Prosthecobacter sp.: one gene and its partner. The protein of the gene in region 2 interacts with the protein of the main gene of each other region in a pairwise test. Links are inferred from orthologs where the notes say so. Each region holds a gene or a part of one and is shown on either strand. Other genes may lie near its edges. The genes, in order: U1A53_RS08995 and U1A53_RS01135.

Evidence for each region.
Region 1: the proteins of U1A53_RS01135 (region 2) and U1A53_RS08995 interact in binary tests that used the Escherichia coli proteins (3 or more experiments, as listed by UniProt). The link is inferred for Prosthecobacter sp. from one-to-one orthologs.

The regions. Positions count from the first base shown.
Region 1 is NZ_JAXMIH010000008.1:95,655-111,135, forward strand. The notes cover bases 8,512-11,400. They hold U1A53_RS08995 (aminoacyl-histidine dipeptidase), read right to left. Parts: upstream 10,745-11,400; coding sequence 9,278-10,744; downstream 8,512-9,277. Other genes in these bases: U1A53_RS08990 (hypothetical protein), read left to right, coding at 8,658-9,206; U1A53_RS09000 (LacI family DNA-binding transcriptional regulator), read right to left, coding at 10,809-11,400. Outside these bases: U1A53_RS08960 (DUF1549 domain-containing protein), read left to right, coding at 1-2,044; U1A53_RS08965 (alpha/beta hydrolase), read left to right, coding at 2,062-2,970; U1A53_RS08970 (hypothetical protein), read left to right, coding at 3,006-3,851; U1A53_RS08975 (right-handed parallel beta-helix repeat-containing protein), read left to right, coding at 3,868-5,274; U1A53_RS08980 (FAD-dependent oxidoreductase), read left to right, coding at 5,311-6,723; U1A53_RS08985 (LamG-like jellyroll fold domain-containing protein), read left to right, coding at 6,735-8,468; more of U1A53_RS09000, read right to left, coding at 11,401-11,846; U1A53_RS09005 (sialidase family protein), read left to right, coding at 11,918-15,481. UniProt on the Escherichia coli protein: Dipeptidase with broad substrate specificity. Requires dipeptide substrates with an unblocked N-terminus and the amino group in the alpha or beta position.
Region 2 is NZ_JAXMIH010000005.1:37,717-53,295, reverse strand. Bases 8,281-11,267 are described here. They hold U1A53_RS01135 (aminopeptidase P N-terminal domain-containing protein), read left to right. Parts: upstream 8,281-9,122; coding sequence 9,123-10,412; downstream 10,413-11,267. Other genes in these bases: U1A53_RS01125 (DUF5329 family protein), read left to right, coding at 11,234-11,267; U1A53_RS01130 (16S rRNA (uracil(1498)-N(3))-methyltransferase), read left to right, coding at 10,414-11,139; U1A53_RS01140 (PDZ domain-containing protein), read left to right, coding at 8,281-9,077. Outside these bases: bifunctional pyr operon transcriptional regulator/uracil phosphoribosyltransferase PyrR, read left to right, coding at 129-680; U1A53_RS01180 (aspartate carbamoyltransferase catalytic subunit), read left to right, coding at 677-1,603; U1A53_RS01175 (transposase), read left to right, coding at 1,826-2,281; U1A53_RS01170 (NAD-dependent epimerase/dehydratase family protein), read right to left, coding at 3,124-4,146; U1A53_RS01165 (hypothetical protein), read right to left, coding at 4,191-4,565; U1A53_RS01160 (hypothetical protein), read right to left, coding at 4,555-5,151; U1A53_RS01155 (hypothetical protein), read right to left, coding at 5,177-5,401; lpdA (dihydrolipoyl dehydrogenase), read right to left, coding at 5,517-6,893; U1A53_RS01145 (trypsin-like peptidase domain-containing protein), read left to right, coding at 7,021-8,031; more of U1A53_RS01140, read left to right, coding at 8,082-8,280; more of U1A53_RS01125, read left to right, coding at 11,268-11,599; U1A53_RS01120 (molybdenum cofactor guanylyltransferase), read right to left, coding at 11,618-12,193; U1A53_RS01115 (MOSC domain-containing protein), read right to left, coding at 12,190-12,645; U1A53_RS01110 (Gfo/Idh/MocA family oxidoreductase), read left to right, coding at 12,691-13,722; U1A53_RS01105 (protein kinase), read right to left, coding at 13,724-14,992; U1A53_RS01100 (TMEM43 family protein), read right to left, coding at 15,110-15,579.

The DNA of each region.
Region 1 (15,481 bases), on a different replicon or contig from region 2:
TCCACCCGCCAGCGATGAAACCTTCGTCCGCCGCGTCCATCTCGACATCATCGGTCGCATCCCGACCGCGCAGGAAACACTGTCGTTTCTGCACAGCCCCGACAAGGGCAAGCGTGCGAAGCTGATCGACCAGCTCCTCGCCAGCGAGGGATACAACCAGCACATGTTTCATTTCTGGGCCGATCTGCTCCGTGTGCAGTCGCGGGCGAACGGCGGGCAGGGGGAGATGACCTCGAAGCCCTACCTGGAGCATGTGAAGCAGCGCATTCGCGAAAACAAGCCGTATGACGCCTTCGTTCGCGAGCTGCTCACCGCGCAGGGCAAGGTGTGGGACAACCCCGCCATCGGCTACTACATGCGCGATCTCGGCATGCCGCTCGACAATTTGTCGAACACCACACGCATCTTCCTCGGCACACGCATCGAGTGTGCGCAATGCCACAATCATCCGTTCGACAAATGGACGCAGATGCAGTTCTACCAGATGGCCGCGTTCACCTATCCGCTGGAGACGAATTTCACCGGCGTGGCTGAAAAAGGACCGTTGATGGATTTGAAGCGTGCCGCTGACAAAAAGCCCGAACTGGCTGTGCAAACCCGCCACATCGGCCGCGTGTTTGAGAACCTCGGCGACTTCGTGCGCTACAGCAAAGTTCAGACACTGCCCACGCGTGTGCTGAGGCTGCCCCACGATTACCAATACACCGACGCGAAGCCGAAGGATGCCGTCAATTCCGCCACGATGCTCGGAAAGCCGCTCACGGGCGATTTGCAAACTTTCGCAGACTGGATGACCTCGCCGGAGAATCCGCGCTTTACCAAAGTGATAGCGAACCGCTTATGGAAGAAGGTCTTCGGCCTCGGATTGATCGAACCGGTCGATGAACTCATGGACAACACCGTGGCGATGAATCCGGCGCTCATGAAGCACCTGGAGCAGTTCATGATCGCCAGCCACTACGATGTGAAAGCCTTCCTCCGCGTGCTCTACAACACGCAGGCCTATCAAAACGAAGCGACAAAGACCGAGCTGTTTGCTGGCGAGGTTTATCACTTCACCGGTCCGCTGTTGCGCCGCATGACAGCGGAACAGATCTACGACAGCTTTGTCACGCTCATCCATCCCACACCCGATCTGCCGCGTCGCAAGGGTATCGACTCTGACATGGCGCAGAAGCTCGTCTATCGCGGGAAGCTCAGCGACGCGCTCGATTTGATGACGCCGCAGGAAGTTTTCGATGGCGCCATGAAGGCCTCCGAGGTTTACGAAACCGTCTCCGCACGATCGAAACCTCTGCGCGAGGCCTACACCGCCGCGCAGAAGGCCAAGGACAAGGAACGGATCGAAAAACTGAACCTCGAAATCCGCTCCGTCGAGTTCATCGCGCGCACCGGCATCCACGATCACGTCGTCGTTCCCGCCGTGGCGCGGCTTTACACGAAGAAGACCGGCAAAGCCGCGCCGTCGCCGATTCCCGTCGTCAAACCAGATCTCGAAGAACTCAAGAAGGCCGGGCAAAACCGCGCTTACATTGAGGTGCCCGGCTACGACATCGACCAAGCCATCCCGCACGAGGAAAAAACCGCCGCAGACGCCCGCGACATCGTCTTCCGCGATGAAGCCAAACAACTAGGCGTCACCGAAATCGACTCCTATCTCAAATCACGCCAAGCCCAAGCCCGGGACTGGCCCCGCGCCGCCGACCTCGAATCCCCAGCCCCGCGCGGCCACTACCTCCGTGAGTTCGGTCAGAGCGACCGCGATCTTATCGAAAACGCCAACGCCGACGCCTCCATGCCCCAGGCGCTCGTCTTGATGAACAGCGAGCTGTTTGAAGCCATCCTCAAACCGCACACTCAGCTTCGCGTGAATCTCGCCGCCGCGAAATATCCCGATGATCAGCTTGCCGCAGTTTATCTGACCGTGCTTTCCCGCCACCCGACTGAGGCCGAAAAAGCCGCTTGGGCCAAATCCGGCCTCAACAGCATCGAAGACCTCGTCTTCGCCCTCATCAACACGCAGCAGTTTATCTTCGTGCGCTGAAACCGGCTGTTTGTTTCATGAACCTGTTTCGCCGTTCCTTACGTTTCTTTCTCCGGCTCGTTCTCGCCCTCATTCTGCTCGTTCTGCTGTTGTTCGGCGGAGGTTGGTGGTATTTTCATCCGGAGTTCACCGAAACACGCGGCATTGTTTACACGCAGCGGCATGGACATGCCCTGACACTTGATGTGATACGCCCGGCGAATCCCAATGGCATCGGCATCCTGGTCATGATCAGCGGAAGGTGGAAGTCGGACCCGAATAAGTTTCAGCCTTGGGCGGCTTCATCCTTTTTACGCCAGGGGCATACCCTCGTCGCCGTCTCGCATCTGTCGCAGCCAGAAGCCAACATCATGGAGATCGTCGATGATGTGGAACGTGCTGCCCGGTTTGTGCGGCATCATGCGCATGAATACGGCATCGATCCGAACCGCCTCGGCGTCTTCGGCGGCAGTTCTGGCGGGCATTTGAGCCTGATGCTCGCCACGCGCGGTGGGCCGGGTGATCCGAACGCCTCAGATCCGGTGGACCGTGAAAACAGCGCGGTGCAGGCCGTGACGGTGTTTTATCCGGTGACGGACCTGCTGAATCTCGGCCCATCCACCGAAAATCTCGGTGATGGCGGTCCGCCCAAGAGCTTCCGCAACTCCTTCGGTCCGAAAGCCACCGATCTGAACGAATGGAAGGTCATCGGTCGCGATCTCTCGCCGATCTTTCACATCACCAAGAGCCTGCCGCCCGTTTTAATCGCCCACGGTGATGCCGACACGCTGGTGCCGCTGGAGCAGTCCACGCGCTTCAAGCAACGCGCCGCCGAACTCGGCCGCGAGGTCGCACTGACGATCCGGCCCGGCCAGAAACATGGCTGGTCCACAATGATCTGGGATGCGCATCTGTTCGCGGGGTGGCTGACGGAGAAGTTGAGGTGAGAAACAGCGGCCTGCCGCCCCGTTGATGGCTGGTTATGTCCACGCGCGCGATCCTGTTCCTCTGCAGCCTTTGCGTATTGTCGTCGGCTTCGTCGGCGGAGCCGCAGAATCCATCGCCGATGGTCGAGCACACGCGCGAGCATCCGCGCTTGAAGGAGGAGCATCCGGCGGGCAGGCGCGTGAAGCTGGAGGCGGACACGCTTTTCATTCCGCAAGACATCGCAGCCCAAAAAGAAGCGCCGCTGCTCATCTTCATGCACGGCGGCACCTGGATTCCCGAAGTCGCCGCAGCAAAGCACGGCATGGCTGCGCTCGTGATTCAGCGCGGCGACGGCTACAAGGTGCTGTTTGAGAAGGAAGATGCGTTCGAGTCCTTGCTGGCCACTGCGGCGGACAAATCGGGCATGCGCTGGACGCAGATCACCGTTGGTGGCTGGAGCGCGGGTTGTCAGGGAATCCGTGCGATGCTGAAATCTGCTTCTGCCGCGAAGATGCTCGATCGCGTGTTGATGATTGATGGCATGCACACGAGCTACGTTGACGGCAAGCCTGGGCCGCTGGAGTCGGAGATCGACACCGAAGCTCTGAAACCCATCGCTGACTATGCGCGTGAGGCCATGTCGGGGAAAAAACGGCTGCTCATCACCCACAGCGAGATTTTTCCCGGCACCTTCGCCAGCACGACGGAGACCGCGGACTGGCTGCTGCGTGAACTCGGTGTGAAACGCCGCCCCATCCTCGAATGGGGGCCGATGAAGACACAGCAACTCAGCGAGGCGAAGCAAGGCTCATTTCACCTCGTGGGCCTGGCAGGGAACTCCGCGCCGGACCATGTGGACCAACTCCATGCCCTGCCAGTGTGGCTTGAATGGTTGAAGTAAATCAGTGAGTTGCGCTATGAAATTCACGCCGGGCTTCCCTCGTCATTTCCTCCGCCATGCGCTTGTGGCTCTGAGTCAGTTCATGTGCCGTGGCTTCGTGTTCCTGCTGCTCGTCAGTGGCTCGGCAGCCGCTACAGTGAAGCACGCGCAGCCCGAAAATTACCGTCGCTTGCTGACCACGCTGAAGCCTGGAGACACGCTCGTGCTCGCAGCCGGTGTGTATGAGCGGGGATTGCCGGTCAGCGACAGCCATGGCACGCCCGAGGCGTGGATCACGATTCAAGGACCGGAGGAAGGTGTGGCGGAGATTCGACAGACTCAGGTGGCGAATTGTGTCGAGTTGAAACAGTGCAGCCATGTGGCCTTGAAGAAGCTCTCCATCCTCGGTGGCGGTCCGCAGGGCATTTCCGGCCTGTTTGGCATCAGCGCCCAGGGCGGGCTGAAAAACTCGGTGCACCACATCCTCATCGAAGACTGCATCATCAGCGATTGGAATACCTCGCAGCAGGCCGTCGGCATTTCCACGAAGACACCGACGTGGGATTGGACCATCCGGCGAAACATCATCCGCAATTGCGGCACGGGCCTCTACCTCGGCAACTCGAACGGCGCTGATCCCTTCATTCGAGGTGTCATCGAGCACAACCTCGTTCAAGACCCGATCGGCTACTGCATGGAGATCAAGTTTCAGAAAACGCGGCCTGTGATCGACGGGATGCCGACCACCGCCAGCCGCACGATCATCCGGCACAATGTCTTCATCAAAAACGACGCGCCCAGCCCCGATGGCGACCGTGCAAATTTGCTCGTCGGCGGCTTTCCTGACAGCGGCCCCGGCTCCGACGACCTGTATGAGATCTACGGCAACTTTCTCTGGCACAATCCGCGTGAATCGCTGCTGCAAGCTTCGGGTCGCGTCTCGATCCATGACAATGTCTTTGCCGACTGCCCAGCCAACGCCGCCATCACCGTGCGCAATCACGATCTGCCGGTGAAGCTCGCCCATATCTACAACAACACCATCTACGCCGCCGCTCGTGGCATCCGCATCGCCAGCGCCGCGACGGACGGTGCTGCTATCATCGGCAATGTGGTGTTCGCTGGAGAGCCGTTGTCTTTGCACAACACCATTACTAATGTGCGCGAAAACGTCACCGGGCCTGTTGCCGATGCCGCGCTGCATCTGGCGAACCCTCAAATGACATTGGGCTCCTTGGACCTCCATCCGAAGCTTGGGAGCTGTGAAGGCACGCCACTCGACCTTTCCTCTTTTGCTGATCAGACAGCGTTCGACCTGGATTTCAGCGGAGCTGCCAAGGGTGAGCGGCGCATTCGAGGAGCGTATGCCAGTCCGGCGACAAAGACGGGCTGGATGCTTCAAGGCAGCATCAAGCCGCCATCGGCCTCGAAGCCGAAGTTCTGATAGTTTTTATCCACGCCTGCCGTGATGATTGGCCCCATGAAACCCGCTCCCGTCTCTCGTCGCCATTTCATCTCCGCCGCACTCGCTGGTGGCGCTGTTAGTCAGGCCTCGATTTCCGCTGCTGAGGTCAAAGAAGGCCAGTTCAACGAGCCTGCGCATGATATACCGCTCGCCGAGGATGCGGACGTGATCGTGTGTGGTGCCGGGCCAGCCGGTGTGACTGCGGCAATCACGGCCGCGCGTGCCGGTGCCAAGGTTCGTCTCTTTGAATGGCGCGGGTGCCTCGGTGGCATCTGGACGGCTGGGTTGCTGGGTTACTTCCTCGACTTCAACAAGCCCGGCTTCGCCAAAGAACTGCGCGACAAGCTGGATGCACGCGGTGCGCGTGCGAACTCGACCAGCACGAGCCGTTTTTGCTACGATCCTGAAGCACTCAAGCTGCTGCTCGAAGAACTGTGCGTGGAGGCTGGCGTGAAGTTTCAGTATCACACCAAAGTCTCCGCCGCTTTCAAGGAAGGCAACAAGCTCACCACCATCGTGACGGAGTCCAAATCGGGGCGACAGGCATGGCGCGCACCCGTTTTCATCGACACGACCGGCGATGGTGATCTCGGCGTGCAAGCAGGCTGCGCGTTTGAAATTGGGATGGCGGAGGACTGCCCCTGCCAGCCGATGTCGCTCAATGCGCTGCTCGTCGTGAAGGATGTCGAGGCGCTGCGGGAGTTTGTGCGTTTCGGCCAGTCGAAGCCCGGTGAGAACACCGACAGCGAGAAGAAGAAGCGCATCAAAGATGTGCTCGTCAGCACCGGCCACTTTCCGTCTTATGCCGGGCCAACCATGTGGCACGTCAGCGGCAATCTGATCTTTGCCATGATGAACCACGAATACGGCATCAAGCCCTGGGATGCCGCTGAAGTCACCGCCGCCACGGTACGTGCGCGCGCCGAGATGAACAAGATGGTCAACGGCCTGCGCGCGCTCGGCGGACCGTGGGAAGGCATCCAGATCGTCGCCACCGCCGAGCAGATCGGCGTGCGCGATGGACGGCGCATCAAGGGGCGCTATGTCGTCGTGCAGGACGATCTCGCCAAAGGCGTGCGTCATGACGACGCCGTCGTGCGCGTGACCTTCGGCATCGACGTGCATGCCCTCAGCTCCGACCACAACAAGAACCACGCCATCATGCCGAAGCCCATCGACATGAAACCCTACGACATCCCGCTGCGCGCCTTGATCGCCAAAGATGTCGATGGACTCATGATGGCTGGACGCTGCATCAGTGGCGACTTCATCGCCCACTCCAGCTACCGCGTCACCGGTAATGCAGTCGGCATGGGTGAGGCAGCCGGTGTCACTGCTGCTCTGGCTGCTTTGTCGAAACGCATGCCGCACGAGGTCGCGTGGAGCGAGAGCGAGGCGAAGCTGAAGGCGATGGGACAGCGCGTGTGATGCATTGTCTCATGAAAGCCCTGCTCTCTCTGTTCCTCATCGCCACGTTAGCCTCCGCAGAAAACTGGCCGCTGGATGCCGTGGATGCTTCCCTCTCGCTTCATGGTCACGCACGCTCGCTCACGGGCAGTCTTGTGCTTGATGGCAGCTCCGTCATCGAATTGAAGGACACCGCGAAGCTCAACGGAAGCTTCACCGTCTCCGTGTGGTTCAATCCGTATGTGCTTGAAGGCTCGCAGCAGATGATCATTGGCAAAAATCGTTACTCGCTCAACGAACGCCAGTGGGGCGTCACCATCGAGCCGGATGGCAAGATGAAGGCGCACTTGCGTCAGGACGGCTGGAGTGAAATCACCTGTGCGGAGCCACTGAAGGCCGGTCATTGGCATCTGGCGACACTGACGGTCGATTCCGGCAAAGCAGCGCTGTTTTTGAATGGGAAGCCCGTGGGCGAGGTGAAGCTCAATAAGCCGATTCCGGCCACGAAGGCACCGATCACACTCGGGGGCATCTTGGATGATGAAAAGAAGCGGCAACAGTTCCATGGCGCGCTCGATGAAGCACGCTTCGAGCCTCGCGTGATGAGCGCGGAAGAGATCGCCGCGAGTTATCGCCCCATCACGGCAACGCATGAGCTTCCAAAATCCAAGACCGCCGATTTCCCGCTCTGGGACGACTCGCAGAAGCTCGGCGAGACCAAGGATTTGCCTCTGCTCGACGGCGTGGAGTTTCACGTCATCAAAAAGTGGGACAAGGCAGCGGATGGTTACACCTTCCTCCACGGCGTCGGCCTCGCTTGGCACAAGGGCAGGTTCTATGCCTCCATCGGCCACAACAAAGGCGCGGAGAACACCGTCAGTGAAGAAGCGCAGTATCGCGTGAGCGAGGACGGCGGCAAAACGTGGAGCGAACTTGGTGTCATCGACGCAGGCGAGGAGAAAGACCTCGCGATCAGCCATGGCGTGTTCCTTTCACATGACGGAAAGCTCTGGGCCTTCCACGGAGCCTACTACAACAAGATGGAGCGCATCCATACCCGCGCTTACTCGCTCGATGAAACGACCGGCCAATGGACCAAGCATGGCGTCGTGCTTGAAAACGGCTTCTGGGCGTTGAATCAGCCGGTGAAGATGAGCGATGGCAAATGGATCATGCCCGGCATCAGCGCCGGGCCTTACTCCAACAAAGGCACCTTCCCCGCTGCGGTGGCGATCAGTCATGGCGATGACTTTACCAAGTGGGATTTCGTCAGCATCCCCGTTCACGAAGGCCTGAAGATGTGGGGCGAGTCGAGCATCATCGTGGACGGCTCCAACGTGCTCAACATCGCCCGCTACGCAGCCAAACCGCTCGCCTTGATTTCAAAGAGCACCGACTACGGCCGCACCTGGAGCACGATGGGCGAAAGCAACCTGCCCATGACCACCTCCAAGCCCGCCGCAGGCATGCTCAGCACCGGCCAGCGCTACCTCGTCTGCACCACCGCCGCGAACAACGGCGGCAAACGCTTCCCGCTCACCATCGCCGTCAGCAAACCTGGATCATCGCTGCTCAGCCAAGTCTTCGTCATCCGACACGCCGAGCACAGCGGCCCTGGTGAGTCGAATCCGAAGGCCGCTTTGAGCTATCCCTGCGCCACCGAGCACGAAGGCAAGCTCTACGTCGGCTTCTCCAACAACGGCGGCCGAGGCGGCAATCATAACAGCGCCGAGATGGCCGTGATTCCGATTGAGCGGCTGAAGTAGCATGGGCTTTCTAGCCCGTGCTCAATGAATCGCGGAAGACACAGGCTACATCACCGCCCAAAAGATTCAGGCCAAGCCACATTTCTCTCGACGAACTGAGCAGGAGTCTGAAAATGTCGCCTATCAACCAGCTCCGTGTCACACCCGACTTTGTTTCAAAGCGTATCGGTTGTTTAATTCCGAACGGCCATGTCCGATAACATCATCAAGCAGCTTCTTCAAGATAGCTCGTATCGTCGGCAGCAACTTCTTGCTCCACCACCTCCGAAGCCGACTTTGCGCGAACAGGTGAATGGGTGGGTTCGAGTGATGCTAGCGATTGGTGTTATTGGTGGACTCATGTGGTTTGGGCATCGAACCGGTGGCATCTTGTTCTTTCTTCCCGCTGTCGTTTTGTTGTTCACCTTCGAGTATTCCGATATTGCCACAGTTAGTTGGTCGCGACGTCGCAAGGTCGTTTCGACTTTGGGTTTGTTTTTGCTTATGTCCCTGTTGGTGGCGCTGGAGTTCCACTTTTCTACTATCGTGTTAACCGCAATTCGTGATCATGGTGCCATTTGGATTTTCGCCTCACGGCTCGGATTGGTGCTAGGGTTTATCTTGGCAATGGCTCCGTTGTGGATTGCTTTTCATATTTACGAGCGTCTGACCAAGCCGTGTTGGACTTCACATCCTGTTTGCGGGTGGCGTATCTATGATGGCATATATGATCCCAAGAACGATGCTCATCCGCATTGATCTAGTTCGGCGCTGCCCCTTTCTAGCCCGTGCTCAATGGATCGCGGAAGACACAGGCTAGAAAGCCTATGCTACATCGCCGCCAGCGTCGCGGTGAGCAGCTTCCAGAACTTCTGCACAGAGGAGATACTGCAGCATTCTTTCTCGGAGTGCGCTTCGTGGATGTTTGGGCCGAAGGAGATCATGTCGAGATCGGGATAGGCGATGGCGATGACGCCGCATTCGAGACCGGCGTGGCAGGCGCTGACCTTCGCGTCGTGGCCGAAGAGGTCGCGATACAGCGTCTTCATCTTCTCCAAGATGGGCGATTCGGCGCTGGGACTCCAGCCGGGATAGCCTGCGTCATGGCAGACCTCAGGGCGGTTCATCTCATCCGCTCCCATGATCTGAAACGGCGCGGCGAAGGCCCGGGCGACATCTGCCTTGCTCGAATCGACCGAACTACGCTGAAGACCGCTCCATTCGGCGTGGCCCTCACCAAGCGAGATGAGCGAGAGATTCGATGAAGCCTCAACCAAATCGGGAACGACTGGGCTCATGCGATAAACGCCGTTCACCACGGCCTGGAGAGCGAGAACGAAGGGCCTTTGCACATGATCGGCCATCGTCGGGATGTAGCCGTGCTCGGGCTTCACCGGCTGCGTCGTGATGCTCAGATGTGGCTCAATGAGACGGAACTCCTCGCGGATGCCTTCGACCTCGTTGGCGAAGATTTCATCAAAACGCGGCTGATCGAGAATGACGACCTGCGCGGTGCATTGAGCCGGAATCGCGTTCCGGGCACTGCCGCCGCGCATAGTGGCGAGCGCGACGACTTCCACGCCGCAGGCGCAGAGGATGCGGGCCATGAGCTTGATGGCATTCGCACGGCCTTCGTGGATTTGCAGGCCGGAGTGACCGCCACGCAGGCCGGTGATGTGGACGGCGAGGTAAGGCTCGTCGGGGCCGTGCGCCGCTTCGGTGTAGTCGAGGCTCGCTAGCGTATCGACACCGCCCGCGCAGCCGATGGTGAAGGTGTCGTCCTCTTCGGAGTCGAGATTGAGCATCGTTTTGCCCGTGAGCAGCCCGGGTTGCAGCCCCAGCGCGCCACCCATGCCCTGCTCCTCATCCAGCGTGAACAACGCCTCGATGGGCGGATGCGAAAGGTCTTTGGAAGCCAGCACCGCGAGGATCGCGGCCACGCCGAGGCCGTTGTCCGCGCCGAGCGTGGTGCCGCGTGCCCGCACCCAATCGTCATCGACCCACATGTCGATGCCTTGCTTATCAAACTCGAAGTTCAGTCCGTCAGCGGCCTTGTGAACCATGTCGAGATGCGCCTGCATGATGACCGCAGGCCTGCCCTGACGATCCGGCGTCGCAGGCTTCTTCACGATGACATTGCCAGCGCTGTCGAGCATCGATGTGAGGCCGTGGCGCTCCGCAAACTCACGCACAAAGGCCACCACGCGTTCCTCGCGCTTCGAAGGCCGCGGCACGGCATTGAGATCGGCGAAGCAGTTCCAGAGAGTGTTGGGTTCGAGGGCGCGGATGTCGGACATGGCTTGTAGCATAGGCTTTCTAGCCTGTGATGATCAACACGAACATCGACACAGCCTAGAAAGGCTATGCTACGACACTCGGCCCATCCACCCACTGCGGCGGGATCATGATCTGGCGTGGCACCTCGGGCACGCCGTGCTCATGCTGCGAGAGCTGCGTGACGATCAAATCGACCGCTGCAGCGGCGAGATGATCGCGTTGCTGATAAATCCCCGCGAAGTCCGTCATCTTGGGCGTCCAGTCATGCACTACGAAGCCGATGTCCTGTGGAATGCGCAGGCCGAGGCGCTTCAGCCAGCCTGGAATATGAGTGTCGAACGTGATCAGCGCGTCCGGCTGGTGCTCGCGCATCCATTTCGCAAAAGCCTCGAAGCCCTTGCTGATGTCGTTGCTCGGGAACAGCAGCAGCGGCACGCGATCTTCCGCTGACAAACCGTGCTGCCAGTGAAACAAGCCGCCGCTGTAGCCGAACTGCGAGCGGTTCACGATCCACTTCGTCACCGCCACGCCGATGCGCCGGTAGCCACGCGCATGGAGTTGCTCCGCCGCCGTGTGGATGCCCAGCGTCATGTTTCCTGCGCACATGTGCAGCGCGGGCGTGCTCATCGCATTCCCAAACGTCACCGCCGCGAAGGGCGAGTAGTCCAGCTTGCTGCATGGAAGCTGCATGCTCTGCGGCGAAACGATCACGCCCTCAATGCCTCGCGCGTGCAGGATCTTTTGCAGCCGCTTCGGCGTCAGGCCGTCCTTGCCCAGATAAAACTCCGCCACCGCATAACCATGCCCGTGCGCACGTCGGCGGATGTCCTCGATGGGCACATATTGATACGACGGGCTCAGCAACCCGTCCTGCGGCACATGCTCACGGATCACCGCGATCACCGCCCGCACCCGCGTCTCCTTCTTGCCCCGCACCACCTGCATCATCCGCGCCAGATGCGGGTCCGGCTGGTAATCGAGCCGCTTTGCCTCACGCAGCACCAGCTCCCGCTTCTCCGCCGAAACCTTTGGCGCTCCACGCAGCACCCGCGACACCGTCATCATCGACACGCCAGCGGCGCGGGCGATGTCTTTGAGCGTGGCGGAGGTGGTTTCGGGCATGGTGTTAGCATAACATGCGAAGACGCCTGTCCATCTGTGAAATGCATTCGCTGAGCGCGTTTTAACCCATCATGACCTTCCGACCTCTTTTCTGCCTCCTTGCGATCTCGGCACTTCTTTGCGTCCAAAGCCTGGCTCAGAGTCTCGTTCCCGCGAACTGGGACCCGGCGCTCGCTGGAGACATCGTGATGCAGCGCCTCGTGAACACCTCCGCGCCTCGCGTGAAAGGCACGCACGATGCGGAGTTTATCTGCATCGGCGACCGCGGTTATCTCGTGACCGAGGCGAATGATCGGCGCGCGGGGGAAAGCTCGGGCTGGCCTTTCATCTACGTCACGATGTCCATCGTGAATCTGAAGACGCTCGCGCTGGAAAGGGTCATCGACTTCGCCCGCAGCGAGCAGGTCTTTGAAAACGAGACGCTGCCGTTCGGGCAGTGCTTCGTGCCGCGGATTCTTCAGAAGGATGCGAAGACGCTGCGTTGTTATTTCACCAGTCAGGATCCCGGCAAGCGGCAGTCGCAGATGTGGTATATCGACTTCGATCTGGAACGCGCGGCGTTCGAGAACCGCATTTTTCGTGCGAAGCTCAAAACGGCGGCTGGCACCTTCGACATGCAGCCGCAGTATTTTCATGCGGATGCGGCGGCGCAGGGCTTCAAGCGGCCGGCCAGGGACGCGGGCTTGTTCATTTTCGATTCGTTCAAGCAATTCGACGGCAAGACCTACGTCGCGCTGAACAACTTCCCCGTCGGGCAGAACGCGCTCGCGCTAGTCCACGACGACCTCGTCACCTTTGAAGTCGTCGGCCATTACAACGAGCCGCAATCGCAGCAGCTCAGCGAATCCGCCGTGAACAAACTGCCCGACGGCACCTGGATGGCGATCTGCCGCAACGACAAGGGCAACTACCACTTCACCACGAGTGCCGATGGCAAAACCTGGAGCGTCGGCACGGAGATGCCTTTCGTGAATGGCTCAAACTCGAAACCCACTTTCGACAAGTTTGGCGGCATCTACTATCTCGGCTGGCAGGATGCCGAACTGATCAACCGCGACCGCCGCACCATCTTCAACATCGACATCTCCCGCGATGGCAAAACCTGGGAGCGCAAATACCGCTTCGTGACACCGTATTCATTCCAGTATCCCACGCTGCATGAGCATCAGGGCGTGATCTGGCTCAGCGTCACCCAAGGAACGTTGAAGGACCGCATCATGTTCGGCAAGCTGGAGGATGTGGGCCAGTTCGAATCCCTTGCTGGCAAAAAGCGCATTTCCTGGCCTGCGCCACTGCGCGCGGATCAGGGCACCATGAAGCGCGGCGAGAAGCTGTTCACAGATCGCGAGTATGTGATCGACCAATTGCCTGATCAGGTGCGCGACATGCCCTTCCTGCGCACCAGCATCGAGAAGACCGATGTGAGAGTCAGCAAGGCGGGCACGCTCTACGCCCTGACACCGACGAACCGCCCGAAAGCGGCCTGTCAGCATGACGCGCTGATCAAGGCAGGCTTCAGCAAAGTCGAAGTGCCCGAGGTGCAGCTTTTTCCCGGTGAGATCAATCGCGTGAGCCTTTACCGCAAGGAGGTGAAGACCGGCGAGCGGCTGCAATTCAAGAAGATGGTGCTGCTCATCATGGGCCAGGGCGTGAAGCTCGGGGCGCTGAATCCCGATGAGCCGCTGATCCTCATGAATCCGGGGGCGGAGTTTCAGGATGAGGCGCGGCCGGGCGCGATGATCATCGGCATGGATCGCACGCCGAAGGGTAGGATCTGGGGCTGCTGGACGGGCACGGGCGACAAGAAGGACGGCTACTTCCTGCTGGCGACGAGCGATGACGATGGCACGACGTGGTCGAAGCCGCGTCTGGCGGTCGGCGCACGCACCGAGTTCACGCAGAAGCTCAGCGGGGCGCTGGTGGGCAATCTGTGGACCGATCCAAAGGGCCGCTTGTGGTTGTTTTTCGATCAGCAGCTCGGCGATGCCGCAGGACGCATCAGCAACTGGTTCATCCGCTGCGACAACCCGGATGCCGACGCGCCCGAGTGGTCAGAGCCGGTGAAGTTTGCGGAAGGCTGCACACTGAACAAACCGACGGTGCTCAAAAACGGCGACTGGCTGCTGCCGGTGTCGGATTGGCAGAAGAAAACAGCGCGTGTGTTTGCCTCAACCGATGAAGGCGCAACGTGGAAGGAGCGCGGCAGCTTGCAGTTTCCTGACTGGCAGTTCGACGAGCACATGACCGTCGAGCTGCGCGACGGCCGTCTGTGGATGCTCGCTCGCACAAGTGGTCAGCCGCACGAGAGTTTTTCCACCGATGGCGGCGCGACATGGAGCGCACCGAAGCAAGCCGCGACGGTGCAGAATGTCAGCTCACGCTTCTTTCTGCGTCGGCTCAAATCCGGCCGCATCCTCCTCGTGAAAAACGGCTCGCCTGCCGAGCGCCTGCCAAAGCGCACGCACATGTCCGCCTATCTCTCTGACGACGAAGGCCAGACATGGAAAGGCGGCCTGTTGCTCGATGAACGCAACGCAGTGTCCTACCCCGATGGCTTTGAGTCGCCCGATGGCCTCATCCACATCCTCTATGATTGGAACCGCCACAGCGATGCCGAGATCCTCATGGCGAAGTTCCGCGAGGACGATGTGCTCGCGGGCAAGGTCGTGTCGAAAGACGCGAAGCTGCTCATGCTCGTGAACAAAGCCACCGGCCCGAAGCCCGAGAAGCTCTACAACGGCATCGAGCTGTCGCTGCCATGGCCGCCGCCCTTTCGCGATCCGAACTCTGCCGAGCCGATGGAAGTGCCGTATTTGAAGCGTCCACTCAAGTCGATCCCGATTGATGTGGGTCGCCAGCTTTTCGTGGACGACTTCCTCATCGAGAAAACCACGCTCAAACGCACCTTTCATCAGGCGAAAAAGTTCGAGGGCAATCCCGTCTTCAAAGCCGAGACCGAGCGCGAACTCGGTAAGTCCACAGAGGGTGAGAAGGGCGAGGAAGCCACCACCTTCACCGGACAAGGCGGCGTGTTTTACGATCCGGCGGAAAAGCTCTTCAAGATGTTCTACGTCGCCGGTTGGCGCGGACCCCTCTCGCTCGCCACGAGTCCTGACATGAAGACTTGGACACGTCACGGCCAGCTTTTGCCCGAAGGCTTGCGCTGGACCGGCCCGAAGCTCGCCACCGGTGGCTCCGACAACTGCGTGTGGCTCGATTTGAACGCAAAAAGCCCCGCCGAGCGCATCAAGTATCTGACCTGCTGGCTGCATGTGCCGAAGGAGCAGCGGCCCGATGGCTTCATGCACTCGCTGCATGTCTCCGATGGCAAAACGTGGTCCGACGCCGCGCCCACCACAATTGCGGCAGATGATTACTGCTCCTTCTTCTACAATCCATTCCGTGAGAAGTGGTGCTTTAGCATCAAGCGCGGCACGTCGCGTGGCCGCAGCCGTTACTACCATGAGAGTGACGAGTTCCTCAAAGGCGCTGACTGGGGCAAAGGCGTGTATTGGACCTGTGCCGACAAACTCGATCTTCCCGAGCCGAAAGACCGCTATACTGGCGCAGGTGAGCAGGCGCAGCTCTACAGCCTGAATGCCGTGGCGTATGAGAGCCTCATGGTCGGCATGCAC
Region 2 (15,579 bases):
TCAAACCAAAGCCGTGCCTGCTTTGCAACCCTGGAGGCGGAAACGGACGCGAAACTTCTCCGCTGGCGCCGCCATCGGCTGATTTGACAAGACCACGAATCGCCGGACTTTCCGCGCACCCCATCGCCATGCCAGAATTTGTACGCACCCTCCTCACCAAGGCCCAGATGGCTGAAGGAGTGGCCGCTTTGGCAAAAAACATCTGCGACGCGAACCAAGGCGCGGAAAGCCTCGCCCTCGTCGGCATTTTCACCCGCGGCGTGCCGCTGGCGACGCGCATCGCCGCCGAGATCGAAAAACTCGGCTGCACGAAGGTCTTCGTCGGCACCATCGACCTCACGCAGTATCGCGATGACCTGAACACCTTCCAGATGGTGCCCAAGCTCGAAGGCTCCGACATCGCCTTCGACCTCGACGGCCTCAATGTCGTGCTGTGTGACGAAGTGATCTTCACCGGCCGCAGCGTGCGCGCCGCGCTGGAGGAACTGCTCAATTTTGGCCGCCCGCAACGCGTGCAGCTTGCCGTGCTGGTGGACCGCTGCGGTCGCGAATTTCCCGTGCAGCCGGATTTTTCCGCGCTCAAGGTCACCCTGGCCGCTGGCGAGCGTGTGGCGGTGCGTTTTGAAGAAGTGGACGGCCAGGACTCCTGCACCGTGCAAACCCAAGCCTCACCGAGATGACCCCGCGCAAAGACCTCCTCGACATCGCCTCGCTCACGGATGAGGAAATCGCGTTCGTGCTCGACAACGCCGTGCCGTTCAAAGACCTCTTCAAACGCAGCGTGAAGAAAGTGCCCACGCTCAAGGGCCGGACGATGCTCACGCTGTTTTACGAGCCATCGACGCGCACACGCTCCAGCTTTGAAGTCGCCGCCAGCCGTCTCAGCGCTGACGTGACGCACTTCGACATCGAATCGAGCAGCGTCGTCAAAGGCGAATCCGTTCTCGACACTGTCGAGACCCTGGAGGCCATGCGCGTCGATTACATCGTCGTGCGGCACAAGCAGTCCGGCACGCCGAACCTCATCGCCCGAAACACCCGCGCCAGCGTCATCAACGCCGGCGACGGCTGGCATGCGCATCCCACCCAGGCGCTGCTGGATGCCTTCACGCTGAGAGAGATTCACAAAGACCTGCGTGGCTGCCGCGCGTTGATCGTCGGCGACATCCAGCACTCCCGCGTCGCCCGCAGCACCAGCCTGATGTTCCGCCGTCTCGGCATGAACGTGGCCTACCTCGCCCCCGGCTCGATGATGCCGCGCGAGGTGCCGCAGGAAATCCCGCAGTTCGGCAACTGGCGCGACGCCTTCGACTGGAAGCCCGATGTCATCTACCTCCTCCGCGTGCAGAGCGAGCGCCTCGACGAGCCCTTCTTTCCCACCGCCGCCGAGTATCACAAAAACTACGGCCTCACCAACGAGCGCGTCGAAATCTTGCGCGAGCGCGGCCTCCACCTCATGCATCCCGGTCCCGTGAACCGCGGCGTCGAGATCACCGACACCGGCATGAACTACGAGAAGTGCCTCATCAACCAGCAGGTCGAAAACGGCATCGCTGTGAGAATGAGCGTGTTGTACTGGCTGAGGCCGGGTGCGGTGGAGTGACTGAGATGATTGATGGGTAGGGCGGACTGTCCTCAGTCCGCCGCGTGAGGCCACATCGCTTGCGAACAACATATTCACGTCATCGAAGCCTTGAAGGCCAACGGCCTTCCGTAACTCAGCCCAGGGTTGGCACAACCCTGGGTCACCGCATCGCCCACCTCCTCCATTCCGAGCAACCCCAACGGGGTTGCGTCCATCCCCGAATCATCCAAAACTCGCGCCATGCCACAATCCCTCGTCCGCGTTTTGATCCACACCGTGTTCTCCACCAAAGGCCGTGAGCCCACCTTCCACGACCCCGCGTTTCGCTCCGAGGTGCATGCGTATCTGGGCGGTTGTGCGAAGGCGCTCGATTGTCTGCCGATCCAGATCGGCGGTGTCGCCGATCATGTGCATCTGCTGACCACGCTTTCACGCACCCTCGCCATCGCGGAGTTCGTGAAGGAGATCAAACGCGTCTCCACCGGCTGGATTCACGAACGCGGCGGCATGTTCCGCCAGTTCCACTGGCAGGCGGGGTATGGGTGTTTCTCCGTGTCCGAATCGAAAGCGGGGGCCGTCACGCGTTACATCGAACGACAGGAGGAGCACCATCAGAAGATCACATTTCAGGACGAATACCGCGAGTTGTTGCGCCGCCACGGGCAGGCATGGGACGAGGCGTATGCGTGGGATTGAAGAGGGGTCAGGGAGCGGCGGCGATGGACGCAACCCCGTTGGGGTTGGTCCTTGAGAAACGTTGGATGGTGAATCGTTAACCCAGGGTTCTGCGAACCCTGGGCTGAGTTACACAAGCCCGTTGGGCTTTGAGACTCGTCAGCGACAACGTTGAGATAGCAAGTTCCCGCATAACGACGAGAAGCGACTCATCAACCAGCAGGTCGAAAACAGCATCGCCGCTCACATGAGCATGCACTACTGGCTCAGACCAGGAGCGCCCGAGTGAGCGTTACAACAAAGTGAGGCGATCCAACCCACGGCAATTGCCGCACTTGGATAGCAAACCAAGTAAAACATGCTTGGCACTAGATGCGCCCATCTGGGATGAGGATCATCAACGCCATGAATTTTCCATTTCGTGAGTTCTTCCGAAGTGTAGTACTTGTTCATCGTTTCGCTGCTGGCGACAACCCCGTGATAAAGTCGTGTGATGCCAAATATTGATAGCGACGCTAATGCAGCCATGCTGACCGGGACAAAGCCCGCCCCTTTAGGCACAACACATTGATAGAGCACAAATAGCCAGACAATGGGAAAGACGTTCAGTAGGACAACGGAGGCGAAAATGCGTTTTAAACGCCGAGTTCGTTCGTCACGATAGCTCCATCGAGCCCAGAGGGTTACGGTCGGGAAGCCTTGGTACCGAGCAGAAGTCGCGAGGATTTCAGCCCAAAAGAGACCATAGAAAAACAGCAGTGCTGATGTCCCATCTTGCATATGGCATAACTATTGAAGAGGAAACACATCTGTCGAGTACACGATAGATATTATGCAGCACAGAGGAAGGATAGAGCAGGCCTTCAAAATTTCCCATCCCGCGACTCAAAGTGCGTCGGTTTGCCGAGGGATTCGCCGCCGTGTGAGACCCAGCTTGCGACCCATTCCATCAACTCCTCATCGCGGATGAACGGAATGCCGAGCTCGACGAAACAGCGGTAGGGATTGCTGAGGAGCGCATCGGGAGCCTCCTTGCCTTCGATCTGAATCGGTTTGCCGAAGAGTTCGCCGAAGCGCTTCGCGACCTCGCGCACACTGAGCGTGGCGGTGCCGGTGAGATTCACGGTCCAGGCGGGGCTTTGGGCTTTGCCGAGGCTGAGGAGCGAGAGTGCGTTCGCATCGCCCTGCCAGATGGTGTTGAAGTAGCCCATGCGCACATCCACCGGCTGGCCGTTCCAAACTTTCTGCGCGACATCCACCAGCACGCCGTAGCGCAGGTCGCAGGCGTAGTTCAGGCGGATGAGGGAGACGGGCGTGCCGCGTGTCTGGCTGAAGTGCTGGAAGATGCGCTCGCGGCCCAGGCAGCTCATGGCGTATTCGCCGGCGGGATTCAAAGCGTCCTCCTCCTTGCTGCCGCCGCGTTCCACCGGCACGAGGCCATAGACATTGCCGGTGGAGAACGCGGCGATGCGGCTGCGATGGTAGCGCTCGCACACGAGGCCGGGCAGCCACGCGTTCATGCCCCAGGTCATCGGTTCCTGGCCGGTGGAGCCGAATTTCATGCCCGCCATGAAGACCACGTTTGGCGCATGCGGCAGGTAGGCCACGGCGTTCGCCGCCAGCAGATCAACGGCGATGGTTTCGATGCCGTGCTGCTGAAACTCCTCCGCCGCACCCGGCGTGCTGAAGCGCGACACCGCGATGATGCGCCGCTGCGTGTCCGCCTCATCGCTGGCACGTTTTGCCATGCGCGCGAGCGACGGCCCCATCTTGCCCGCCGCGCCCAAAACGATGATGTCGCCCGGCATGGCGCGCATCAGGTCGATCACGGCAGGCGTGGGTCGGCTGAGACGTTCTTCGAGCTCTTCGAGGCTGGTCGGCGGCATGGGCGGATTTAAGAACGGTTTTCGCTTTTGGAAAAGCCTTTGCTTCAGGGCCTTGCGGCGAATCCGAAGTCCAACGGGTTGCCTGACGCAAGGCCGTTGGCCTTGGGCGGGGACTCGACCGTTTGCTTGAGCGATCTGAGCCAGACGATGGAGGCAGTCATGAGCAACACACCAAGGACGATGTAGGCAGGGCGGAGGTTCGTGGGATCCATGTGGCCGACGGTGTGCTCGACAATGGTCGCTGAGGCGGCTCCGAATAGAAAGAGGACGACGCAGTAACTCCACGCCTTCTGCACGCGAGATGATTGATGAGGGCTGTCCGGGCCGACTTTGGGAGCTGTGAAACCGCCTAGGCAGGCAAAACCACCCAGCAACACGGCCAGGAGCAGCAGGCGTCGAAGATCGAAGTTAAACTCCATCAGGCGGCAGGGCTTTGAAGCGTGGCGTACCCTTGTGGGCGCTGAAATCGATCTGCTTCATCTGCGCTAGCATGAGGATTTCCCGCCGCTCTTCGGGATACTCGGTGATGGACTGCCATTTGTTCGCTTTGCGCAGGATTCCAAGCGTGTGATGCAATTTCTGCTCCAGAACGGCCTCGTTTGGAATCAATTGCTGGAAATGGCGTATGCCACGCAGAAGCAGCAGCGGCCCACCCAAGAAGACCTGGCTCAGCACATAAGCCGGGCCGGTCACCTGCCGGGCATAGTAATCCACGACATTAGCACCCGCAGTGTCCGCGCTGCCCGCCAGATCGTGAAACAAGGAGGTTTCCACATAGCTTTGAAAGCCCTGCCCACGCTGCCATGTGATGTATCCGCTGATTGTGATGCCGATCAGGGCTGCAACGGCGATCCAAACCGCCCAGCTTGTCGAAAAACGAAAGCTGTCGAGCACCCATGAAGAAGCATAACGAAAAAACAGCCACGCCAGCACATAGCAGACAAGGCCACCAAACACGCAAAGCACGCCGCGAATGATCTGGGAATGGTTGTAGGCAGAGATCATGAGATGACAGGATAAGAAGCAATGCTTAATGACGCAACGATGACCAAAGTGCCCATGCCGCCCAACCGAGCAGGCCGGCGGAGATGACCACGACACATAGGGCGAAGGGGATCTCGAAAAAGGCGGTGAGCCTGTCTTCCCGCCACTGCTGGTTCTTTTTGATTCTATAGCTGCGACTGAAGAGATAACGCCAGCCACGGATGAAGTGCTCGAGGAGTTCGCCGAAACCGGAAGCGTCATCGATTGGCATGGCCATGGATGCCTTGATCCCCAAACCGGTGCAAACGTTGTCTGCAAAAAAACTGGCGTGCCTTTTGAGGGCACGCCAGAAGGTTAGGGTGAGTTGGAGAAGGCTTATCCTGCAATCACACATGAATCGGATGCCCCTTGGCGACTTCCGTCGCCTCCTTGACCATCTCGCTAAGCGTCGGATGGGCGTGGATGGTGGCTTCGATTTCGTCCCAGGTGGCTTCCAGATTCATGGCGAGGCCGATCTCGGCGATCATCTCGGTGCTTTCGCTGCCGATGATGTGCGCGCCGAGGATTTCGCCGTGCGGTTCGCCGTAGAGGATCTTGACGAAGCCTTCGGGCTCGGCGGCGGCGAGGGCCTTGCCGCTGGCGACATACGGGAACTTGCCGATCTTGAACTTGAGGCCCTTTTCCTTCGCGGCACGCTCGGTGAGGCCGATGCTGGCGACCTGCGGATGGCAGTAGGTGCAGCCGGGGAAGACGGTGACTTTCTTGGGCTTGTGCTTGGTGAAGAGACCTTCGACGCACTGAACGGCCTCGTAGCTGGCAACGTGGGCGAGCCAGGGCGGTCCGATGATGTCGCCAGCGCCGTAGATGCCCTTCACGGAAGTTTGATAACGGTCGTCGGTATGCAGCCAGCCGCGGTCAGTCAGTTTGATTTCGATGCCGCCGGGCAGCACGGGGGCGACGCCGATGGCGACGAGGCAAACCTCGGCCTCCAGGGTTTCATTGGCCGCGCCTTCGACGTTGATCTTGACGCCTTTGCCGTCCTCGGAGGTGCCGGTGACCTTCGTGTTGGTGAGAATGCGGATGCCGGATTTGGTGAGGCTCTTCTCTAGCAGTTTGCTGACCTCGGTGTCCTCGACGGGCAGCACGTCAGGCAGCATTTCAACGACGGTGACCTTGGTGCCGTAGGCGTTGAAGAAATAGGCGAACTCGATGCCGATGGCGCCCGCGCCGATGACGATGATGCTCTTCGGCTGCTTTTCGAGGGTCATGGCCTCCTTGCTGCCGATGACGGTCTTGCCATTGAAGGGGAAACCGGGCATGGGGCGGCTTTTCGCGCCGGTGGTGATGAGGATGTTCGCCGCGTCATGCGTCTCCTTTTTGCCGTCGGCGGCGGTGACTTCGACCTTGCCAGCGGCGGGGATGCTGGCGGTGCCTTTGAGGTAGTCGATCTTGTTCTTTTTGAAGAGGAACTCGATGCCCTTGTTCAGCTTGTCGGACACGTTGCGGCTGCGGCCGATCACTTTGGACCAGTCATACTCGATGCTGCCGATTTTGAGGCCGAACTCCTCGGCGCGGTGGGTGATCGTGTGGTAAAGCTCGGCGTTTTTGAGCAGGGCCTTGGTGGGAATGCAGCCCCAGTTCAGGCAGGTGCCCCCGGCGCGGTCATTTTCGACGCAGGCCACTTTTTTGCCGAGTTGCGCTGCGCGGATGGCTCCGACGTAGCCCGCAGGCCCGCCGCCGATGACAATGAGGTCGTAGTTCATGGAAAGAGTGTGTTTGGGGGAGTGAAGGGCGAGAGAAGCGCAGCCCCGGACCGTATTCAACCGCAGATTCCCCCTTCGCATCCCGGATTGACCACAGGAGCGGAAGAACGTAGTTTACACCACGCGCATGCTCTCACTCTGCACCCCATTTCCGCGCAGAGCCGCCACGATCCTCGTGGTGATGCAAATCATCGCCGCGCACGCCCTCGCAGCCGGTGGCTCGGACAAGAGCGCCACGCCGATGACCGACATCGCCGCGCTCCTGCAAGTGCAAAGCGACGTGCAGAAGCTCCTGCCGCAGGTGCGCCTGGCGCTGGTGGCCATCCAGACCGGCGGCGGCACGGCCAGCGGGGTGATCATTTCCGCCGACGGCCTGCTGCTGACCGCCGCGCACGTCCCCGGCGCTCCAGGCAAGGACATGCGGGTCATTTTGGAAGACGGCACCATGACCACGGCCAAATCGCTTGGCATGGACAAGACGACAGATGCAGCGCTGGCGCAGCTCAAGAAGCGCGAGAAGCCGTGGCCCTTCGTGAGTCTCAACCGCGAAGTCGCCAAGGCGCAGCCGGGTGAATGGTGTTTCGCGCTCGGCCATCCGGGCGGATTCGACAAAGCACGCGGCCCCGTGCTCCGCGTGGGCAAGATCGTCAAGCAGACCGCCAACAGCCTGCACACCGACTGCGTGCTGATGGGCGGCGATTCCGGCGGCCCGCTCTTCAATTTCACCGGCGAGGTCATCGGCATCCACAGCCAGATTTGGGAGAACCGCGATCAAAACGTGCACGTCTCGATGGCTCCCTTCCTCCGTTCGTGGGATGCGATGCAGAAATCGGAGATCATCAAAACGTGGGGCATCGGCGCTGGCGGCTATCTCGGCGTCGCCACCGTGATGAGCGACGATGTGGAGCTTGCGGTGGCCGATGTGATCGAGGGATCACCCGCGCAGAAGGCCGGCGTGCGTGCCGGCGATGTCATCCTCAGTGTCAATGGTGACGCGATGACGGATCAGCAGCAGTTCACCGCCACCGTGCGCGCCCGGGCCGCCGGAGACACGCTCAAAATCAAACTCCGCAACGAGGGCAAGGAGCGCGAGCTCTCCGTCCAACTGGCGCAGAAACCACAGGAGGAGGGGCAGTGACTTCTTTGAAGGGAGCGCGGACACTCTTGTCCGCAGGGTTGTTTCTGTTCGTGACAATCGCTCACGCCGAATCTCCGCGTCCCACGCTGCCACCCGAACAGCGCACCAACGGCAAACAAACCCTCTCCGCCGTCGAAAAACTCAAACCGCTCACCACCGCCTGCGCTGCGCGCATTGAGAGCACTCTCGGCCGTGCGATCTGCGCCGCCACCATCGTCGGCGAAGACGGTTATGTCTTGTTCAAGGCCAGCGAAGTGCCCGATCTCGGCAAAGCACGCATCAAGTTCGGCGACGGCCGCACCACCGAACTGCGCGAGGTACACCGCGAGACAAGTCTCGATCTCGTCATGGCGCAAGCAGTGGGCATCACCGGCCTGCGAGCAGTTTCCTTCGGTGCCGCGCGACCTCTCGCCATGGGCCATTGGCTTTGCAGCGTCGCTGATGCGGGCAAGGAGCCGCGCATCGGCATCGTCAGCGCCAAGATCCGTCGCATTCCCGGCACCGGGGCCGCGCTCGGCATCCGCATGGATGAAAAATCGCCGGAGGGAGCCAAGGGGGTCCGCATCATCGGCATCGCCAGCGAAAGCCCCGCCGAAATCGCCGGTTTGCAGGAAAACGACGTGCTCCTCGCCATCGCCAGCAAAAACGTCGCCCAGTACCGTGAGGTGCATGACATCGTGAACAAGCGCCAGCCCGGTGAAATCGTCGAGATCCGTTACCTGCGCAAAAACAAGGAGGAAACCTGCCGCGTTCGCCTCGCCAGCCGCACCAAGGTGCTGCAAAACTGGGAAGGCGAAGATTTTGCCAATGGCGGCATCTCCCTGCGCACCGACAACTTCCCCGAAGTCCTCCAGCACGACATCCCGCTCCTGCCCACCGACATGGGCGGCCCCGTCGCCACGCTCGAAGGCAAAGTCGTCGGCATCAACATCGCACGCGTCGATCGCGTGACGACCTTTGCCCTCCCCGTCGAAGCGTTCTGGACCGAGGCCCAGCAGTGGATGCAAGCCGACCGCCATCCGCCCAAGGCGGTGCGGGCGGAGTAAGAGAAGGATTGCCAGCGCTGCCGCCCTTGCTCCCTGTCCGGCATGTTGCGTTACCAACCTCTGCCCGCCGAACTGTTCACGGAAAACCGCCAGCGTCTTTATGCCAAGCTGCCGCCGCAGTCTGTCGTGATCGTCCATGCCAATGACGTGCTGCCGACGAATGCGGACGGCACGATGGGATTCGTGCAGAACAGCGATCTGTTTTACCTGAGCGGTGTGGATCAGGAGGAAACGATCCTCATCCTCTTCCCAGATGCCGCCGACCCGAAGCAGCGCGAGATGCTTTTCGTGCGCGAGACCAACGAAACCATTGCGGTGTGGGAAGGCGAGAAGCTCTCCAAACCCCAGGCCACCGAGCGCAGCGGCATCCAGCGCGTGCATTGGCTCACCGACTTCGAGACACAGTTCCGCTCCGTCATGTGCCAGGCCGATCACGTCTTCCTCAACTCGAACGAGCACTCCCGCGCCACGATTCCCACGGAGACCCGCGAGACACGCTTCACGCACCGCTGCAAACACGAATACCCGCTGCACGACTACCGCCGCCTCGCGCAGCTCATGCACGAGCTGCGCGTCATCAAGAGCCCGCACGAAATCACTGCACTCAGCGAGGCGATCCACATCACCAGCGATGGCTTCGACCGCCTGCTGAAGTTTGTGAAGCCCGGCGTGCATGAATTCGAGATCGAGGCCGAGCTTTCCCACGAGTTCATCCGCCAGCGCGCTCGTGGCTTCGCCTACACGCCGATCATCGCCAGCGGTGCAAACGCCTGCGTGCTGCACTACATCACCAATCACTGCCAGTGTCAGGATGGCGAGCTGCTGCTGCTCGACGTGGCCGCCAACTACGGCAACTACAACGCCGACCTCACGCGCACGATCCCCGTGAACGGCAAATTCACGCCACGCCAGCGCCAGGTTTACGACGCCGTGCTGCGCGTCTTCAAACAGTGCTGCCAGATGCTGCGCCCCGGCGTCATCATCCGCGAATATCAGGAGCAAGTCGGCCTCCTCATGCAGGAAGAACTCCTTGGCCTCGGACTCATCACGCCCGAGGACATCGCCAAGCAAGATCCCGACAAGCCTGCGTATAAAAAATATTTTCCTCACGGCACCTCGCATCCGCTCGGCATCGACGTACACGATGTCGGCCACATGTGGAAGCCTGTTCAGCCCGGCATGGTCTTCACCGTCGAACCCGGCATCTACATCCGCGAAGAAAAACTCGGAGTCCGCCTCGAAAACAACATTGTCATCGGCGAACACACAAACATCGACCTCATGGCCCACATTCCCATTGAGGCGGATGAGATCGAGTCGCTGATGAAACGCTGACATGTCGCTGCCACGCTTCCATCTGTCCGCCGAAGCCTGGAACGGCCCGCATCTCACGCTCGCCGGCGATGAAGCGCAGCATTGCAGCCGCGTGATGCGCAAGCAGCCCGGCGACACGATCGAGATTTTCGACGGCGCAGGCCGCGTGGCCGTTTGCGAGATCACTCATGTCTCGAAAGCGGAAGTGCAGGCCAAAATTACCGACGAAACGCGCATGGAACCGTTTCAGACCGCGATTCATCTCCTACCCACCCTCATCAAAGCCGAACCCTTCGAGTGGCTGCTCGAAAAAGCCGTCGAACTTGGTGCCGCCAGCATCCAGCCCGTGATCACCGAGCGCACCGTCGTCCATCTCGATGCGGTACAGACGGAGAAGAAGCTCATCAAGTGGCGCAGGCACATGATTGAGAGCGCCAAGCAGTGCCACTCGCCATTTCTGCCCGAATTGAAGACTCCCATCGCCTTCGCGGCCAGTTTGAAGCTTCAAGCCGACTTCAAACTCATCCCCGCGCTCAGCGAGCATGGCCGCACGCTTAAACAAGTGTTGCCTGTGACCAAACCCGCCAGCGTCGCGGTTCTCATTGGCCCTGAAGGCGATTTCACAGCCGAAGAAGAAGCGCAGGCCTTCGCCGCCGGTTTTGTGCCGGTCACGCTCGGGCCGCTCGTCCTTCGCGCCGAAACCGCCGCCATCGCCACTTTGGCGATTCTCGGTCACGAGTTGCGCTGATAGGTCGCTGTTGCCAGCCACGCCACGTTCGCTGCTTCCCGATGCTGCCCTCACGCGTTGGTACGTTTGAACAACGACCAGTTTGTTTTCAGCCATGAACCCAAAGATTTTCCACGCCGTCTGCCTCATGCTCCTGTTTTTCGCCGCCGCTCTCACGCTGCCGGCTCAAACTGCCGAAACAGCCGAAAAGACCAAAATCGAAGCGCTCATCTCTCACATTGAGGGACTCGAAGGAGCCACCTTCATTCGCAACGGAAGCAACTATGACGCTTCATCTGCGGCCAAGTTCCTCCGCGCCAAATGGAAAAAAGAGGGCAATAAGGTCAAGACCGCCGCCGATTTCATCACACACGTGGCGTCCGTTTCGGGAACTTCCGGCAAGTCATACGTGATCCGTTTCAAAGACGGCAAAGAGCTGCCCTGCGGTGATTATCTTGCCGCTCGGCTCAAGGAGCCGTGACGCAAAAGCGCTCCTCACTCATTTCAAATCCGCCGGTGTGTTTACGTTATGGAAGAAGGCGGCCTGATCGTCGCTCATCTGGTTGGTGACGGCTGATCCGGAATGCACACAGGCTTCGATCACGTGCTGGAGCTTGAGATTCTTTTCACTCAGCGCCTGGCGCATGTGTGGCAGCATGGCGGGAACGTACATGCCGGCGAGGGCTTCATCGCCATGCGGACCGCGAAAAAACCAGCCTTGATCGGGATTTTCGTGCTTGCCGAGCTGTTCACGCAGAAACGCGACGGTCATCCATGGCATATCGACGGCGAGGACAAGCAGCGGCGTCTGCACGCGCTCCAAACAACGTGTGATCGCGCCCAGCGGACCGTCATCGACATCGGCGGGATCATGGATGATCTCAACGTCGTCGCTCACGAACAAGGGTTGCTCGCGGCGGCAGGAGAGCAGCACGCGTGCGGCTCCGATGGATTGCAGTTTGTGCAACTGCGCCTGCCACAGCTCCTGCCCATGCCAGTGAAGCAAGGCCTTGTCCTGCTTCATCCGGGTGGAACGACCACCGGCGAGCAGGACGGCTGCGAAGGACGAGCTCATGACTTGCGGAGGATGCCGTTGCTCAAAATTTTTGCGCGCAGGCCGCCGTGGCCTTTGAGGGCTGATTCCGCACCTTCCGCGAAAGCCTGGTTCATCCACTGGCAGGGCGCGGCCTCCTGCGTGCCGAGGAAGCGCACGCCCTGCACTTCGAATTCGACATCGATGAGCGTGTTGAGGTCGATGCCCTTGGTGATGATGTTGCGACGGAAAGCCGAAGGCGGCACGCCCATGATGCTGAACTGCTCACAGAGGCGCTCATACTGCTCGTGCTCGAAGAAGGTGACCTGGCCCTTGTAATCTTCCTTCCAGCCGCAGTAGCGGTCGCCCCGCAGGCCCTTGCCGGTCACGCATTCGACCTCCGGCACCTCAATCATCGGCGCGGTGCCGGGCGGCAGGCCGTGATGACCGACGTAGATGTGCTCGGGAGAGATGAAGATGTGCAGGATTTGCATGCAGGGCTTGGATGTTGGCGCAAACGTGTCACGATTCATACGTCTATGACCTCCACAGAGCAACCCATCCGCATCGGCATCATCGGCGCTGGCGGCATCGTCAAATCACGCCACATGCCCGGTCTGCGGGCGATTCCGAACGTGCAGATCGTTCAGGTCACGAACCGCTCGCTGGCAAGCGCCGAGGCCTTTTGCCGCGAGTTTGCGCCGGAAGCGCAGGCGGTGGAGCGCTGGGAGGAGCTGGCATCGTCACCCAAGGTCGATGTCGTCTGGATCGGCACGCATCCCTACATGCACGCGGAGATGACCTGCTACGCGCTTCAGCACGGGAAGCATGTCTTCACGCAGGCACGCATGGCTGCCTCGCTACCGGAGGCGAATCAGATGTGGGAGGCGTCGATTCGTTATCCTGAACTCATCACGGCGATCTGTCCGCCTCCGCAAGGCATGAAGGCCGGCGAATTGGTGAAGCAACTGCTCGCGGAAGGCGCCATCGGCACGCCGCATCAGGCTCTACTGCACAGTTTCAACGATGCGTGGCTGGATGCCTCGAAGCCCGCGCACTGGCGGCAGCAGTCGGAGTTGAGCGGCATCCAAATCCTCACGCTGGGCATCTACACCGAGGTGTTGCAGCGTTGGCTCGGCCACATCGTCGAAGTCGAGGCGCGTGGGAATGTGGTGATTCCCGAACGTGCGGGCGTGGAGGTCGATATTCCCGATTTCGTGAACGTGATGGCGAAATTTCGCAGCGGCCTCGAAGCGACGATGCTTTTCAGCGGCGTGGCCGCGCATGCACCGACGGACAAGCTGTGGCTCTTCGGCTCCGAAGGCACGCTGAGCTATGATTTCAACACGGATGAACTCCTACTCGGTAAACGCGGCGGCAAACTGGAGTCGGTGCCGATTCCGACCGAGATGCAACGAAGCTGGACGGTGGAGCGCGATTTCATCGCCGCTGTGCGAGATCCATCCGCGCCACGTCCCAAGCCTGACTTCAACGAAGGCATGAACTACATGCGCGTGGTGCATGCCGTGTGGCAGGCGATGGACACGCAGGCGGCGGTGCGGGTGATGTGAATCACGCGGCGCGTCTGCGGCCCACGGCGAGCGCGCCATTCACGATCTGCAACAGGCCTTCGACCTGATACGGCTTCGGTAACGCGGCGGCGAAACCGTAGGCGGCGCAGTCCTTCATCACGGGATCATCGCGATAACCGGAGGAGACGATGGCGAGGATCTGCGGGTCGAGGCGGCGCAGGTTCAGCATGGTTTCGCGGCCGCACATGCCGTCAGGAATGGTGAGGTCGAGGATGGCGAGATCGTAGGGACGGCCCTGACTCATCGCCTCTTGGTAAAGGCGCAGCGTGTCCTTGCCATCACCCGTCTCGACGACTTCGAACGCGGCTTTTTCCAAAGCGCGGCGCAAGAGGTCACGCACCATGAGGTCGTCTTCGAGAAGGAGAATGCGCCCGGCTCTGGGTTTCGCCGCGGCAGGCAGCGGTCTGCTGGGTGTCGGGCTCTGCGCGGTGGATGGCACCAGTGCCGCCTCGATCGCGCGATGCATGTCGCCCACGGATTGATAGCGATGCTGACGATCCGTCATCAGGGCGCGAACAACGACCCCGTCCAGGCGGGGATCCACACCGGACCGCAAGGAGGAGGGCGGCTGCCAGGAGCCGCGTGGCAGCGCTCCGGTGAGCATCTGATACATCAGCACTCCCAGCGCATAGATGTCGGCACGATGATCCACCTCGCGGTGCGCAGTGAACTGCTCCGGCGCGGCATATTCCGGCGTGCCCATGACCATGTGCGTTTCCGTGGCCATGGACGGGGAGCGCATCACATCCTTGGCGAGGCCAAAGTCGGCGATCTTCACCTCGCCCTGGCGGGTGAGCATGACGTTCGCGGGCTTGATGTCACGATGGACGATGCCCTTGGCGTGCGCGTATTCGAGTCCGGCACAAATCTGCGGCAGCAGTTGCAGCGCGAGCTGAGGCGTCATGCGGCCCTGGGTCATGATCTCTCCGAGATCCGTGCCATCGACGAATTCCATGACGAAGAACAGGAACTCGGTGCCGAGGTGGCCATAGTCGTAGATGGCAACGATGTTGGGATGGTTCAGCGTGGCCATGGCCCGCGCCTCACGGCGAAAGCGGTCCTCAAAGGCGAAATCGTAGCCATCGCTGACACGCAGCACCTTGATGGCCACCGGACGGCCCAGGCTGAGCTGGGTGCCGCGATACACCGTGCCCATGCCGCCGATGCCGACCTGCGCCTGCACAGAGTAGCGGCCGAAGGGCATCATCGCGGACAATTCCACCGCCGAAGGCGGCACGGAACGTGTCACGAGGGGTGTGGCGGGTTGGGAACTGCTGGTGGGTCGCATCAGTCATGCACTGTGGCACACCCGACGAGGGGAGCAACTTCCGTAAGCTTTAGTTAGCATTCAGGCATGACGCCTGGCTCAGGCGGCGACGACCGGCTTGCTGGCTGCCGCCAGCTTGCGCGCGTAGATGAAGCCGCCGATGGCTAGTGCCAGGATCACAATGCCCAGCAACGGACGCACTACAATCCAGGCGATGGCAATCACGACCAGCGAGATCGTGCCTGCGAGCACAAAGGAGATCAAACCCGTGCCCATGCCGATGATGTTGCCGATGAAGGGCACCACGCTGCCAAGCACGCTGAGCGGACGCATGATGGCCATGAAGCCAAAGGCCATGAACAGGAAGCCACCGAGCCGCGCCAGCCAGGTGATGATGGTGTTCGCGCTGGCCGCGTTCTTGAACATCGTCTCCGCGCTGACCGTGCCATCTTCGATGAAGCTGATCGCGTCCCCGGCCTTGGTTTGATAAGGCTCAAACGTGTCGCCGAGTTGAGCGGCCAGGATGCTGAAGGTGCCGGGCTTCACGACTTCAAACGACACGCGAACAT